3 regions of the Halomonas sp. GFAJ-1 genome follow, and region 3 is predicted to be linked to each of the others. Evidence: predicted binding sites of a transcription regulator. Region 3 holds the regulator's gene; each other region holds the start of a gene.

Region 1 (5,123 bases), on a different contig from region 3:
ATGGCCTAGGGTACGGTATGTTACCGGAACTACAGGTGGCGGATTACCTCGAAAGCGGTCAGCTGCTGGACGTAGGGCCCGCTTTTACCCTGGATGTACCGCTCTATTGGCACTTTTGGCAAACAGAAAGCGCACCGCTTGCAGCACTGAGGCGCACAGTGATGGAGCAGGCGAGTCGGATGTTGTAAGGGCTTGCAGCGCCAAGCGGGTGGCGCTGCAGTGGTTAACCCTTAATGCGGCAGGCGCTGGCTGGCGTGGAGCATTTCACGGGCGTGGGCCAGTGTTTGGTCGGAGAGCGTCACGCCCCCAAGCATGCGAGCCAGCTCACTAATTCGCCCGCGTTCATCTAGCAGCGCCATGTGGGTCAGCGTAGTATCCCGCTTGGCGCGTTTTTCGATATGTAGATGCTGATGCGCCTGAGCGGCCACCTGGGGGAGGTGGGTCACGGTCATCACTTGGCCATTTTCCCCCAGCTTACGTAGCAGTTGGCCGACAATTTCTGCTGTTGCCCCTGAAATACCCACATCCACCTCATCAAACACCAGGCTAGGAATAGTAGAGTGAGCCGCTGCCACGACCTGAATTGCGAGGCTGATACGCGAAAGCTCTCCCCCCGACGCCACTTTGGTAAGGGGTCTTGCGGGCTGGCCTGGGTTTGCGCTAATCAGGAACTGAATGTGATCCAGCCCTTCCGGGGTGGGAGTATCACGGGGCGTAACATCGACCTCAAAGCGAGCCTTGCCCATGGCTAGGAAGGCCAGCTGCTGCTGCACCTCTTTCCCCAGGCGCACGGCGGCTTTCTGCCGTGCCTCACTGAGTTTTTTGGCATCGCTACGGTAGCGCTCCCGGCACTCAGCCACCAAAGTGCTTAACGACTCCAGGTCGTTATCGCTACTTTCTAACTGGGCGACCTCGTGGCTCAGCTGGGCGTGCAGCGCACAAATCTCTTCTGGAGCAACATGATGCTTGCGGGCGATGCGGTGAACATCCCCCATGCGCTCTTCCACCCAGGCCAAGCGCTCTGGGTCTAGCTCAGTGGTGCTTGCCAATCGGCTAAGCTCGCTAGAGGCTTCTTCAACCTGAATGCGGGCATCGCTCAGCATGGCCAAGGTATTGGCGAGTGTGCCCTTATCGCTCCCCGGAAGGGCGCTTAAATGAGCGTAAGCTTGATTCAGCAAAGAGAGCGCACCCCCTTCGTCGCTGGCGCAACAGTCGGCGGCAAACTGAGTTTCTCGCAGGGTCTCTTCCGCGTGGGCCAGGGTGTGCTGCTCTTCTTCTAACGTTTTAAGCTCACCCTCTGCCAAACCAAGCTGGTCGAGTTCTTCTACTTGATAGCGCAGCAGCTGGCGCTTGGCTTCCACTTCGCTGCCTTCTTCGCTGAGCTTTTTCAGCCGTCGCCTAGCACTTCGCCATTCGCGAAATGTGTCTGCGAGCTGCTGGCTGCTTTCGCGCAGCCCCGCATAATCATCCAGCAGCGCAAGGTGAGTCTCTTCACGCATGAGTGCTTGATGCGCGTGCTGCCCATGAATTTGGATCAGCTGCTCACCCAGCGATTTTAGATCGGCAATCGTGGCGGGATGGCCGTTAATCCATGCTTTAGAGCGCCCGCTGGCGGTGACTACCCGGCGCAGTAAGCACTCTTCTGTGGGTAGTTCTCGGGCGGTTAACCACTCCACGGCGGCAGGCAGGTGCTGAATATCAAAACGGGCAGAAAGGTCGGTGCGTTCGCAGCCGTGGCGCACGCTGCCAGCATCGGCACGCTCACCCAAACAGAGGCCAAGGGCGCCCAGTAGAATCGATTTACCCGCCCCGGTTTCCCCGGTAATGGCGGTCATGCCACGGGTTAAATCGAGTTCCAGACGGTCAACAATAGCGTAGTCCTGGATGGCAAGCTGAGTGAGCATAAGGCCTCCTGAGGCGGTGCGGCACAGAAGCTGGATACTTATCCAATGATTGTTGTTTTATACAGTAGTCGATAACTCACTTCAATGCTGCTCTTGAGATGGCTTTTATGGCCCCCATATAGGCTGCATACGTGGTTAATACTCCCTACTTAACTCTGGTGTGCCGCTTTTGGGCACCACTGCATATTTATTTTTAGGAGCAAGGCATGGCTAAAGAACCGCAAACCCCCATGGATGATGAGTTGGCCCGCCGTGAGCAAGAAGCGGAAGTCACCGAGCAATCCGCTGAAGAGCGCCTAATTGAAGACGAGCTCGAAGGGCTGATTAACGATGAGGTTCCGCTGGAGGGTGAAGAAGGCAGCCCAGAAGCTGACGTGCTGGCTGCTCAAGTAGAAGAGCTGGAATTAAGCTTGGCAGAGGCTAAAGACCAGGCCCTACGCGCTGCGGCCGAAGCCCAGAACGTACGCCGCCGGGCTGAGCAAGAAGCCGAAAAAGCCCGCAAGTTTGCCCTTGAGAAGTTTGTCAAAGAATTGCTGCCCGTTGTGGACAGCCTCGAAAAAGCGCTCGAAAGCATGCAAGACGGTGCGTCGGATGTTCACCGTGAGGGTGTCTCGATGACCCTGACAATGCAGCTGGGCGTGCTCAACAAGTTTGGCGTTGAGAGTATTGACCCCCAGGGCGAACCCTTCGACCCGCAGGTGCATGAAGCGATGACCATGGTGCCCAATCCCGAGCTTGAGCCAAATACCGTTATGGACGTGATGCAGAAGGGTTATCTGCTCAACGGACGCTTAGTGCGTCCGGCCATGGTGGTGGTTAGCCAAAAAGCTAAGTAAGAAAAGGTTGCCGCTAAGCACAAAAAAGCCCTTGAAATGCTGCTAGCGGCCCCCAGATAAGGGTCAACCCCGCGGGATACGCCCGCACACTGTTTTAAAAAACGAACTTTTCAGTTTTGTAACAAACGAATTCGAGGTTTTTGCTATGGGACGCATTATTGGTATCGACCTGGGCACCACCAACTCTTGTGTGGCCGTGCTTGATGGTGACAGCGCTAAAGTAATCGAAAACGCCGAAGGCGGTCGTACCACGCCTTCCATCATTGCCTACACCGACGACGGTGAAACGCTGGTAGGTCAGGCGGCGAAACGCCAAGCCGTGACTAACCCTGAAAACACGCTTTACGCCATCAAGCGCCTGATTGGCCGTCGCTTCAAAGACGACGTTGTACAAAAAGACATCAAAATGGTGCCGTACAAAATCGCTGAAGCAGATAACGGCGACGCGTGGGTAGAAGTAAAAGGCAAGAAAATGGCACCGCCGCAGGTAAGCGCGGAAGTGCTGAAGAAAATGAAGAAAACCGCCGAAGATTACCTGGGCGAAGAAGTGACGGAAGCGGTTATCACCGTGCCGGCCTACTTCAACGACAGCCAGCGCCAAGCGACGAAAGACGCTGGCCGTATTGCTGGTTTGGACGTTAAGCGCATCATCAACGAGCCAACCGCTGCTGCACTGGCCTACGGCATGGACAAGACGCGCGGTGATAAAACCATCGCGGTCTACGACCTGGGTGGCGGTACGTTTGATATTTCGATCATCGAAGTCGCTGACGTTGATGGCGAAACCCAGTTTGAAGTGTTAGCCACTAACGGTGACACCTTCTTGGGCGGTGAAGATTTCGATCTGGCGCTGATTAACTACTTAGTTGACCAGTTCAAGACAGATAGCGGCATTGATCTGTCCGGCGACAACCTCGCCATGCAGCGTTTGAAAGAAGCCGCCGAGAAAGCCAAAATTGAGCTTTCCAGCGCCCAGCAAACGGATGTTAACCTGCCCTACATCACGGCGGATAACACAGGCCCGAAACACCTTAATGTGAAGGTGACGCGTGCCAAACTGGAGTCACTGGTTGAAGAGCTGGTACAACGCTCGCTTGAGCCGTGCAAAATGGCGCTGAAAGATGCTGGTCTCTCTGCGTCTGAAATCGACGAAGTGATTCTGGTCGGTGGTCAGACCCGCATGCCGATGGTGCAGAAGAAAGCCGCTGATTTCTTCGGTAAAGAAGCGCGCAAAGACGTCAACGCTGACGAAGCGGTGGCCGTAGGTGCTGCGATTCAGGGTGGCGTACTGGGCGGTGACGTTAAAGACGTATTGCTGTTGGACGTTACCCCGCTGACCCTGGGTATTGAAACCATGGGCGGCGTGATGACTGCGCTCATCGACAAGAACACTACGATTCCGACCAAGAAGACACAAACCTTCTCGACGGCGGATGACAACCAAACGGCTGTGACGATTCACGTCGTTCAGGGTGAGCGTAAGCAAGTGTCGCAGAATAAGTCGCTGGGTCGTTTTGATCTCGCCGACATTCCGCCAGCACCGCGCGGCGTACCGCAAATTGAAGTGGCCTTTGACCTGGATGCCAACGGTATTCTGAACGTGTCAGCCAAAGACAAGGCGACCAATAAAGAGCAGTCGATCGTCATTAAGGCCTCTAGCGGTCTGACCGATGAAGAGATCGAGCAGATGGTGCGCGATGCTGAAGCCCACGCTGACGAAGATAAAAAATTCGAAGCGTTGGTACAGCTACGTAACCAAGCGGACGGCATGATTCACGCCACCCGCAAAACCGTACAGGAAGCGGGCGATAAAGCGACCGATGACGAAAAACAGGCCATCGAAACCGCTATCACTGAGCTGGAAGAAGCGATCAAAACCGACGATCAGGACAACATCCAGAAGAAACTGGATGCTTTGACCGAAGCTTCTGGCCAGTTGGCGCAGAAAATGTACGCTGAGCAGGCGGAAGCAGCCCAGCAGGCTGAGGGTGAAGGCGCTGAAAATGCTAACGCCAAGCAGGACGACGATGTGGTTGACGCCGAGTATGAAGAAGTCAACGACGATCAGAAAAAGCAGTAATTAACCTCTTTCTGCCAAGGAAAGTGGTAACGCGGGAGGCAACTCCCGCGTTGCTGTTTCCGCGGCCGAGACGCCTATTAAGTGCGTAGCTAACCAGGAGGCGTAGGACCCATGTCCAAACGCGATTATTACGAAGTCCTGGGTGTCGAAAAAGGGGCCGATCAGAAAGAGATCAAAAAGGCCTATCGCCGTCTGGCGCAAAAATTCCACCCCGATCGAAACCCGGACGATAACACTGCAGCGGAAAAATTCCGTGAAGTGTCTGAAGCGTACGAAATCCTAAGCGATGGCGAAAAGCGCGCG
Region 2 (5,123 bases), on a different contig from region 3:
GCCTTGGCCGTAGCGCAGGCCTGCCAAACGGCTAATTTTTGACACGCCGCGCAGCGCATTCCAGTATAAAAAGCCAATTTCTAACACGGTAATAAAGCCCGCAAAGACCATATACCCGGCCCAGTAGGGAAGCTGCTCTTTGAGGCTCATGGCTTCCCAGTCATCGGCGGCAAAGACCCGCATCCACCACTCGGCACCGCCAATCAGTGAGCCGGAGATAATACCTGCCATGGCGGCCCAAACAATAATCCAGCGCCTTGCCTGCTTTAGTGTTTGGGGGTTGGGGGCGTCAAACGCAGGGTGGTGGCGAAAATAGTGCTTGATATAGCGGCTCGCCCAACGCTGAGGTAGGTCGGGGTCGGGGGCATACTCTGTATCGGGACGGGTAAGTGACATAAAGGCAAGATTTTCCACGCATTGAACGTCTAGCGTAGCGGTTACGGGCGAGAAGTAAACGCTTGTATAGCGCCAGGGTGTGTGCCGGCCTCCATTAACTCATCCCACCGCGTCGTATAACGCCGTGAGCGATGCGCACAGCGTAGCTGCCATGGTGCTTGGGCATCCGTCATGCCAAAACGTATCGTGCCTTGGCCCATGCGCTGATTAATGGCATCTACCGTCCCCATCAAATGTGGGTGCGTCTGTAACGTTGGCTGGAGTAACGACAGCTGATGCGCCTGGGCATCGACTAAGTCCAGCAACATGACACCCGCTTTTATAAAGTGATGCCCAGGGCGGTATATCTGCATTAGCCCTTCACGTACGGCCTGGAGAATAAGCCGCGTATCGTCGCTGGGGATAGGCAACGAGATCATCGCCCTGGGGTAATACTGCGGCTGGTCTTTGCGGTGACGGTTGGTACTTAAAAAGAGCATTACAGCGCGGGCCAAGCTATGTTGTTGGCGCAGTTTTTCGGCGCTACGCTGGGCGTGGCGCCGCAGTGCTGCGTGTAGCTCTGCTTGATCGCCGGTTGCCTTGCCAAAAGAGCGGGAGGTCATAATCCGCTGGCGTGGCTGCTCCACGGCGTTCATTTCCAGGCAGGGTGTGCCGCGCAGCTCTAACGCCGTGCGAGCCAGCACCACGGAAAAGCGCTTGCGCAGCGCCTTGGTATCACTCTCCCGCAGCTCCCACGCTGTACGTATGCCGTAAATGGCGAGCCGCTCGGCCAGCCGCCTGCCTACGCCCCATACAGCGCTGACCGGCAGCTGTTTAAGTAGCGCCTTGGTGGTGTAGCTATGTGCGTTAAGCAAGCAGACGCCCTGGTAGTGTGGCTGTTTTTTAGCCACATGGTTGGCGAGCTTTGCCAGTGTATGGGTGGGGGCAAGCCCTACGCATACCGGTAGCCCAAGATGGCGGCGAATGCGTCGGCGTAGCGCTTCACCTATGGCTTGGCACTGCGGCTCGCTCAATCCGTCTAAATAGATAAACATTTCATCAATGGAGTAAGGCGCCATGTCTGGGCAGGCGTCCTCCAGCAGCTGGGCAAGCCGCGCTGACATATCGCCGTATAGCTCGTAATTGGATGACAATAGATAAATCTCACCCTGGCGCCGTAACCCTTCCAACTGGAAAGATGGAGTGCCCATAGGTATCTCCATCGCCTTCATTTCAGCCGAGCGGGCAATAACACAGCCATCGTTATTGGACATCACACCCACGGCTTTGCCTTCAAGCGATGGGGCAAATATCCGCTCACAGCTGACATAAAAGTTGTTGGCATCGACGAGGCCGATCATGGCAAATACTCATGAACCACCGCACGTACCACCCCCCATAGTTGGCACTCTGTGCCCTTTAAAGGCAGCGGTGGGTAGTGGGGATGGGACGAGCAGAGGTGTGGTGTACCGCCATGCAGCGCGTAGCGCTTAATCAGTACTTCTTCGTTAAACATGGCCACCAGTATATGGCCAAGGCGCGGCTGCACGCTGCGATCCACTACCAGCAGATCGCCGTCGAAAATACCCCAGCCCTCCATGCTGTCGCCTCTGGCGGTAAGGTAAAACGTCTGGGTAGGGTTTTTGATTAGCCGAACGTTGAGATCCAGCGTGCGCTGTTCATAATCCTGGGCGGGGGAAGGAAAGCCGCTAAAACCGGCGCGACCATGTAACGGAGGAAAGGGCAGCGGCTGAGACGTTAACGGCTGGGCTGTCGCAACAGTAGTGGGTTGAGACGGCATCGTCAGCATCCTCATGAATAAGTAGTGTGTTTATATACAGTTGTTGTAGGCAGTATTTATTCATGAGTAAAAAAATGCAAGCGCCTAACTTAGCCAGCCAGGGTTAGCGGGCTAGCCAAAGGCCCACCACTAAGGCGCTGACGATGGTAATCAAGAACACTAAATTGCGGGCACGGGTGTCACGGCGGGGTTTCATAGCAAACTCCAAAGTAGTAGGGGCGTCAAAAGCGGCAGAAGCCTTGCGCTGAGCATGGTAACGTCTACGCCGAATAGCGTCATCTGACAAACTACACATCACCTTCTTACCCCCACAAAGACGTAGGGCTTTCGCTTAGAGATACTGTTTATGACTACCCCCACTTTTTCTTCGGCAACAGGCAGTGCCGCGCAGCCACTTTCGTTAGCCCATGGGCGGCTAGCAGCCCTGAGCTGGGGGCGTGCCAATGCGCCTACTTGGCTTGCCCTACATGGCTGGCTAGATAACGCGGCAAGCTTTACGCGCCTAGCGCCGCGCTTAGTGGAAGCGCTGGATATTCGTATTGTGGCTATCGATTTTCGTGGCCACGGCCACTCTGCGCATTCGCCAGCAGGTAGTGACTACGCGCTGTGGGACTATAGCCACGATGTGCTAGATGTTATGGATGCCCTAAATATTGAGCAGGCTGTACTGCTTGCTCACTCCATGGGGGCGGCGGTGGCCTGTTTACTCGCCTCAGCGCTACCCGAGCGGGTTGAACGGTTGGTCTTGCTGGATGGGCTAGGCGCACTAAATACTGAAGCCGAAGAGACGGCCAGTCAGTTGCGTAAAGGGTTGTTGGCCTATCGCCGCCCGCTTTCCCGCGCGCCCCGCTATCCTGATATTGAGAGCGCAGTTGCCGCACGAGTAGCCGGTGGGGTAACCCCGCTAGACACGATGACCGCCACTCCGCTGGTCGAGCGTAACACCCAGGCGACGTCAGACGGGCATGTGCAGATGCGCACCGATTCTCGCCTGCTAAAGCCTTCGCTGGTGCGCTTTACCCCCCAGCAAGTATTGGCATTACTGGCGGAGATACAAGCGCCGGTGCTATTGATAGAAGGAGCGCGCGGTATTTTAGGCGAGCGTGCCTGGGCGGAAAAGGCCCGCCAAGCGGTGCCTCATTTAACCCGCCAGGTACTTGCGGGTGGCCACCACTTACACCTTGAACCTAAAGCCGTTGATCAAGTAGCCAGTGTGGTGGTCCAACACTGTCATAAAGAAACGACGGGGCAGCCGTAGGACGAACGACATGAATAAACTAACGCACGTCGCGGGTAGTCAAGTGAGTGCTAGCAGCGCCAACGGTATTGAGCGTACCGGCAATAAAGTGGCACTGGTGTTGGGTAGCGGTGGCGCCAGGGGCTATGCCCATATAGGTGTTATTGAAGCGCTTGAGGCGCGAGGCTTTGAAATAATTTCTATTGCTGGATGCTCCATGGGCGCCCTTATTGGCGGTGTTTACGCATCAGGGAAGCTGCCCGAGTACCGGGAGTGGGTGTGTAACCTGGATTACCTGGATGTGCTGAAGCTCGTCGATGTCACCTGGAGCCCGATGGGGGCCATGCGAGCAAATAAAGTGATGAGCAAGTTGGAATCCCTGGTAGGCGATACGCTGATCGAAGATCTGCCGATACCTGTCACCACCGTAGCGACCGATTTAGTGCGCCAGCGCGAAGTGTGGTTTCAGAATGGCCCGCTGTTAAGAGCGATTCGAGCCTCTATCGCGGTGCCGGGCGTTATTACGCCGGTACATATCGGTGCCCAAGTGTTGGTGGATGGCGGCTTACTGAACCCGCTGCCGATGATGCCGATTCTCGCTGCTCACGAAGCGGACTTTGTGGTGGCCGTCAACGTCACCGCCCACAGCCCCCAACCAATCTCATTAGAAGAGTTGTTACCGGGTGAAGAGGACAGCGACACCCGCACTGCCTTAGAGCGCGACCGGGATGCCAATATTGGTGGGTGGATGGACGATGTGCGTGCCACCACGCGGCGGCTATGGGATGGACTAAGCATCAACAACGGCGAAGAGAGCGACGTCGATGAAACGGTTGATCTGCGTGGTAGGCGCGAGTGGGGCAAACTGGATATGATTTTAGAGTCGTTTGATATTACGCAAGCGGCGCTGGCAAAGTATAAAATTGCGGGTTACCCGCCGGATGTGCTGATCGAAATTCCCAAGACGGTTTGCAGTACCTATGAGTTCCACCGCGCCAACGACTTGATTCGCCTGGGGCGCCACTTGGCGAATCAAGCGTTGGAGCGCAGGATGCCCGGCATTGCCTCAGACGCAATGCAGTAAGCTACTGGCCACGTTTACGCAGCAGAATATAGACGGCCCCGGTGCCACCATCGACATCGGTGGCGGAGCAAAAAGCCAGCACGCTGGGCCATTCACGCAGCCACGTATTGGTATGGCTTTTGAGGACTGGAAAGTCCGAGGTTGACCCCCAGGCCTTGCCGTGAACCACCAACACGCAGCGCAGCCCCTGGGCGGAAGAGTCCCTTAGAAAACTTTCAAGCTCAATGCGGGCCTCTTCCAGGGTATAGCCGTGCAGGTCTAACCCTGCTTGCCAAACGGTTTGACCACGCTTTAGCTGGCTAAAGGTGCGCCAGGGGAGGTCGGGGACGCTGAACTCTAAATACTCCGAAGGCCGAACGGCTTCCACCCGGCCATCGGAGGTGCGGCCACTGGTTTGGGTGGTACTGCTTTCTACTGCCGCCCGCCGCCGAGCTTCTTGAGCATCGCTATTACGCTTAGGCTTGCCGAGGTCGGCTTGATTAGAGGCAATACGGCGCACGCCTGCCGCTTGCAGCGCTTGGCGAAAGGCACTGATATCGTCGTCGTTGGGCAGGTGTCGCGTCATGGGCAGCTCAAATAGCAAAAATTAACGGTTAATGAAGTAGCATAAGCGAGAAGCGCACAGC
Region 3 (5,123 bases):
AGTCGACGGCGATCCATTGATCGCCGTATCCATACAGCGTCAGATTCATTCCAATTTCACCGCACCCGCCCAGCGGAAGCAGGCGCAATGGTGGGCGACGACGGGGACGAAGTAGAGCGCGTGTTGGATGCATTAGTCACGAAAAGCCTAAAAAGTAAGACCTTAACTATACGGGAAGGCAGGGGCGGCTAACAATCACCGTGGCTTCTCCCCGGTGCTTAGCCAGAGGGCTTCCGGTACACTAGAGAGACTGATGTGTTGCTTTTAACATCAGAAAACTAACCCTAAGCGTGCCATTGAAATAAGTTAAGTGTGCCGATTAAAACTGCCTATTAAAAAAAGCACCTATCAAAGCACCTGTTAAAAGTACCTATTAAGAGTAGCTATCTATGTCGCACTATTATCGTCTCGTTGTTTCTTGCCCTGACCAAGTGGGCATTGTGGCGCGTGTTTCCAGTTTTATTGCCGAGCAGGGGGGCTCAATTACTGAAGCAAGTCAGCATTCCGATCTTGAAACAGGCCGGTTTTTTATGCGCTATGAAATTTTAGCCGATTCACTAGGAATGTCGGCAGAGGCGCTGCGTAACGCTTTTGAACCCGTGGCAGAAGCGTTCAATATGCAGTGGTCGTTAATGGATACCCAAAAGCGGCGCCGCGTTGTATTAATGGTGTCGCGGGAGTCTCACTGCTTGGTGGACTTGCTATATCGCTGGCAGGCAGGTGAGCTAGACTGCGACATCGTGGGTGTGATTTCCAACCACGAAGATATGCGTTCGCTGACCGAGTGGTACGGCATTCCTTACCACCATGTGCCGGTTGACGCAGCTAATAAGCAGGCATCGTTTGAGAAGGTGCAGGCACAAATTGATAGCGCCCGCGCTGATTGCGTCGTGTTAGCACGCTATATGCAAATCTTGCCCCCCGCGCTATGCGAGCGGTATGCCGGGCGCGTGATTAATATACATCACAGCTTTTTGCCCTCTTTTGCTGGCGCAAAACCGTATCACCAAGCTTACGAGCGAGGCGTGAAACTCATAGGGGCTACCTGTCATTATGTCACCGAAGAGTTGGATGCCGGACCTATTATCGAGCAGGATATCCATCGCGTTAGCCACTGTCATACACCCACCGATCTTGTGCGATTTGGCCGGGACGTTGAGAAAGCCGTATTGGCGCGAGGGTTACGTTGGCACCTTGAAGATCGCGTGCTAATCCACGGAAATAAAACGGTTGTGTTCAGTTAACTGTTGTTAGGGGCTGCCATGTCATTTGCACAAAGTGTTCTTGCACCCTGGGCGCTGGTGCTTACCTGGTTAATAGCGTTTGGTGTATTGGCTTGGGTGGCATGGCAGCGCCCCTGGCACGTTCTGAACAGTGATGTAGCGCTTCAGCATCGCTGGTTGGCAGCTACGCTAGCGGTCATGCTGATGTGGCAGCTGCGTGCTCAAGCGGTGGACTGGCTTACGCTACATCTTGTTTTTACCGTGCTAATGACCTTGGTATTTAGGATCCCCCTGGCGCTTCTAAGTAACGCAATGATTAATATAGCGATGGTGGTGATAGGGCGTAATGACTGGGTGCTTTGGGGAGCTAACGTCTTGGTAACGGGAATCATGCCCGCGTTTATCATTGGCGTGGTTTGGCGTCTAGTTGACCGACGGTTGCCCGATAACTTGATGGTATTTATGTTTGCCTGTGGTTTTTTCGGGGCAGCCTTAGCTACGTTGGGCGCTGGATTGACCGCCGTACTGCTGATTGTAGCGGCAGGGACCGACCCTGAGGCGGTTTATCTTGCTCAGGAGTATGCTCGGTTTCTGCCGCTTTTAATGCCCTCCGAAGCGTTTCTAACGGGCATGCTGTTAAGCATCTTATTGGTCTATCACCCTAGCTGGGTGGCCACGTTCAATGACCACCGCTATATCGATTCTCAATAAGCGCGCCAGTAGTGGTAGGGGGCTATTAGCCTAATGCCTGGCCGTTGCCACCCCGTATAACCCCAACGCCGACACCTTCAATGTCCAGCTGCTGAGTGCGTAGGTCAATTTCAATGGGTGCGAAGTCGGCGTTCTCAGCCACTAGAGTCACCTGGTGACCTTGGCGCCTAAAGCGTTTAACGGTGACTTCATCTTCCAAGCGAGCAACGACAATTTGCCCATCGCGAACTCGGTCAGTGCGATGCACTGCCAGTAGATCGCCTTCAAGGATACCCACGTCTTTCATCGATAACCCACGCACTCGCAGCAGGTAGTCCGCTTTTGGCGTGAAATACTCTGCGGGGAGTGGGCAGTAGCGGTCAATGTGCTCGGCGGCCAGAATGGGGCTGCCAGCTGCAACCTCTCCAATGACCGGTAGCCCAATGAACTGGGTGTCCACCTGGGGGGTAGAGGGGGGTGCTGAAGCAGCCTCAGTCAGTTCTGAAGCATCCTGGTTAGGCAGGCGGATGCCCCGTGATGTATTGCGGATAATCCGGATGGCCCCTTTGCGCTCTAGCGCGCGAAGATGCTCTTCTGCCGCGTTGGGAGAGCGGAATCCTAGTGCTTTGGCAATTTCAGCGCGTGTCGGGGGGTAGCCGAATTCACCCATTGTTTTAACGATAAAATCAAATACGTGCTGCTGACGTGCTGTGAGTGGACGCGACATACCAAACTCCAAAAAATGAAAAGACAGTAGCTACATGTCGGCTAATCAGTATGTGTTTAAGTATACAGTATGTTCCTCTGTCCAGTACATGGCTGGCCTGTATCTTGATGTAGGGCTTGATGATGTAGGTACTAAGCGGCACGAGCGTTTGAATTGTTTAGAAAAATAGTGACAGGTAGCTGGCAGTTGTCTTCATATAAAGAATTGAGACTAGCGAATTAATGGCATAGTATTTTGCGATGTTTTAAACACCTGTTTTCTGGAGGGCGCGATGGCGCAGTCTGATACGGTAACGCGTATTTTAGATACCGCAGAGGTGCTATTTGCAGAGCGCGGTTTTGCCGAAACCTCGCTGCGCAATATCACAAGCAAGGCGCGGGTTAACCTAGCGGCGGTCAACTACCACTTTGGCTCTAAAAAAGCGCTTATCCAAGCCGTTTTTGCACGTTATTTGGAGCCTTTTTCACAGCGTTTTCATACCGCGCTGGATGAGCTGGAGGCACGCTATGAAAGCGAGCCTATACCCTTGGAAGTATTGCTTGAAACCATGGCATCAACGGTGCTGGCAGTGCCTGCAGAGCGCAATAGCCTGAAGGTATTCATGCGTTTGCTAGGCTTAGCTTATAGCCAAGCTCAGGGGCATCTGCGGCGCTATATACAGCAGGAGTATGGTGATGTATTTACCCGCTTCACTGAACTGGTACGTCAAGCAACCCCTGACTTGCCGGACGCTGAACGCTTTTGGCGGCTACACTTCATGTTAGGTACAGTGATTTTTACCTTATCGGGTCTTGATGCGCTGCGCGATATCGCCGCTAAAGATTACAACGAGCAGGTCACCGTTAGAGACCTAGTAAGACGTTTACGCCCAGTGGTAGTGGCTGCGATGCATGCACCGTTACCCCCTGTGCTAGAAGAAGGACACTATGAGAACGCCCACATTAGCTGAGCTACCGCCTTTAGACGATAACTGGCTTGAGATAGACACGCAGAGGCAGCAACTGCGTTGTTGGCAGGGGCGAGTGCTGAGCCATGAGTGCTCGGTTTCTACAGGGGAGGCGGGCGTTGGTCAGCAGGAGGGTAGTGGCCGAACGCCCCAAGGCTGGCACTACGTGCGCGCAGCGATTGGGGAAGGCTTGCCAGAAAACGCAGTGTTTCGCGGTCGCCGATGGACCCGTGAAGTGTACTCTGCCGAGTTAGCAGCAACCTACCCCTCACGTGATTGGATATTGACACGCATTCTTTGGCTGTGTGGTTTGGAGACGGGGAAAAATCGCGGCGGGCATGTAGATTCACAGCGGCGCTATATCTATTTGCACGGTACGCCGCCGGACCAACCTATGGGTGTGCCGGCCTCCCATGGCTGTATTCGGTTGCGCAATCACGATTTATTGACGGTGTTTCGGTTTACACGTCCCGGTACGTCGGTTTGGCTTCATGGGGGCGATGCTTACGTTCCTGCCTCTGAAAATTTTGACACGCCACATTGATCGTCTAGAATTGGCGCCCCTCCTTGTTGGATCCATCATAATGACTCAACCCCTAGGCCCGGTCATACTCGACCTTGAAGGGCCGCGATTGACCAAAGCGGAAAAGCAGCTATTGCTGGAGCCTGCGGTTGGCGGGGTCATCCTGTTTGCGCGTAACGTAGAGGATGCCTATCAAACGCGCCAGCTGTGTAGCGATATCCGGCGGGTACGCGGTGATCTGCTGTTAGCCATCGACCAAGAAGGTGGGCGTGTCCAGCGTATTAAGCAGGGCGTCACCAGGTTGCCCCCTATGGCGCGCATTGGCGACCTATTTGCTAATGACCAAGAAGCGGGCATGACGTTGGCCAAAGATGCTGGCTGGCTACTGGGAATGGAGATGGCCGCTTGCGGTCTCGACATCAGTTTCGCCCCCGTACTGGATGTGGAAAGCGGGATTTCTAGCGTAATTGGTGACCGCAGTTTCAGCACTGATCCAGACCATGTCGCTCTACTAGGCCATGGATTTATTCAAGGCCTACATGACGCTGGTATGGCGGCGGTGGGAAAGCACTTCCCCGGCCATGGCGGTGTAGCTGCGGACTCCCATGTGGCACTCCCTGTTGATGATCGCTCCCTTGAGCAAATAAAGCAGCGCGACCTCGTGCCCTTTGCCCAGCTTGCGAGCCAATTGGATGGGGTAATGCCTGCCCACGTCATCTATAGCGCATTTGATGCCCGGCCTGCGGGTTTCTCACCCAATTGGCTTGGCATGCTGAGGGAGTCGCTGGGCTTTAAAGGATGTATTTTTTCTGATGATTTGAGTATGGCGGGCGCCCATGCGGCTGGGGATCCTAAGGCGCGGGCAAACGCAGCCTTAACGGCAGGGTGCGACATGCTTCTGGTGTGTAATGACCGAGCCGCTGCGCTGGAAGTGGTCGACGCTTGCCAAGGTTTGCAAGGTAAACCTCCCGCCAAATTACGCTATGGCCGTGCCAGACCTGATCTCGATGCTCT

Evidence for each region. Region 3 encodes LexA, which represses DNA repair genes until DNA is damaged. Its sites were predicted from a motif close to TACTGTNTANNTANACAGTA; they were not measured.
Region 1: a site for LexA is predicted at 1,952-1,971, ahead of recN (DNA repair protein RecN). Genes of this name have one in related genera too.
Region 2: a site for LexA is predicted at 2,199-2,218, ahead of MOY_RS04350 (LexA family protein). Genes of this name have one in related genera too.

What each region holds. Positions count from the first base shown of each region.
Region 1 covers NZ_AHBC01000021.1:66,088-71,210, forward strand. Annotated here, with positions in the region: gene MOY_RS05450 (LysR family transcriptional regulator ArgP) at 1-188, shown strand, start outside; gene recN (DNA repair protein RecN) at 231-1,904, opposite strand; gene grpE (nucleotide exchange factor GrpE) at 2,111-2,740, shown strand; gene dnaK (molecular chaperone DnaK) at 2,886-4,820, shown strand; gene dnaJ (molecular chaperone DnaJ) at 4,932-5,123, shown strand, end outside.
Region 2 covers NZ_AHBC01000017.1:11,528-16,650, reverse strand. Annotated here, with positions in the region: gene MOY_RS04360 (LBF_2804 family protein) at 1-396, opposite strand, end outside; gene MOY_RS04355 (Y-family DNA polymerase) at 438-1,736, opposite strand; gene MOY_RS04350 (LexA family protein) at 1,733-2,176, opposite strand; gene MOY_RS04340 (alpha/beta fold hydrolase) at 2,523-3,434, shown strand; gene MOY_RS04335 (patatin-like phospholipase family protein) at 3,445-4,497, shown strand; gene MOY_RS04330 (Smr/MutS family protein) at 4,499-5,062, opposite strand.
Region 3 covers NZ_AHBC01000008.1:40,769-45,891, reverse strand. Annotated here, with positions in the region: gene MOY_RS02545 (ribonuclease J) at 1-49, opposite strand, end outside; gene purU (formyltetrahydrofolate deformylase) at 390-1,244, shown strand; gene MOY_RS02535 (energy-coupling factor ABC transporter permease) at 1,263-1,934, shown strand; gene lexA (transcriptional repressor LexA) at 1,960-2,640, opposite strand; gene MOY_RS02525 (TetR/AcrR family transcriptional regulator) at 2,912-3,589, shown strand; gene MOY_RS02520 (L,D-transpeptidase) at 3,567-4,130, shown strand; gene nagZ (beta-N-acetylhexosaminidase) at 4,171-5,123, shown strand, end outside.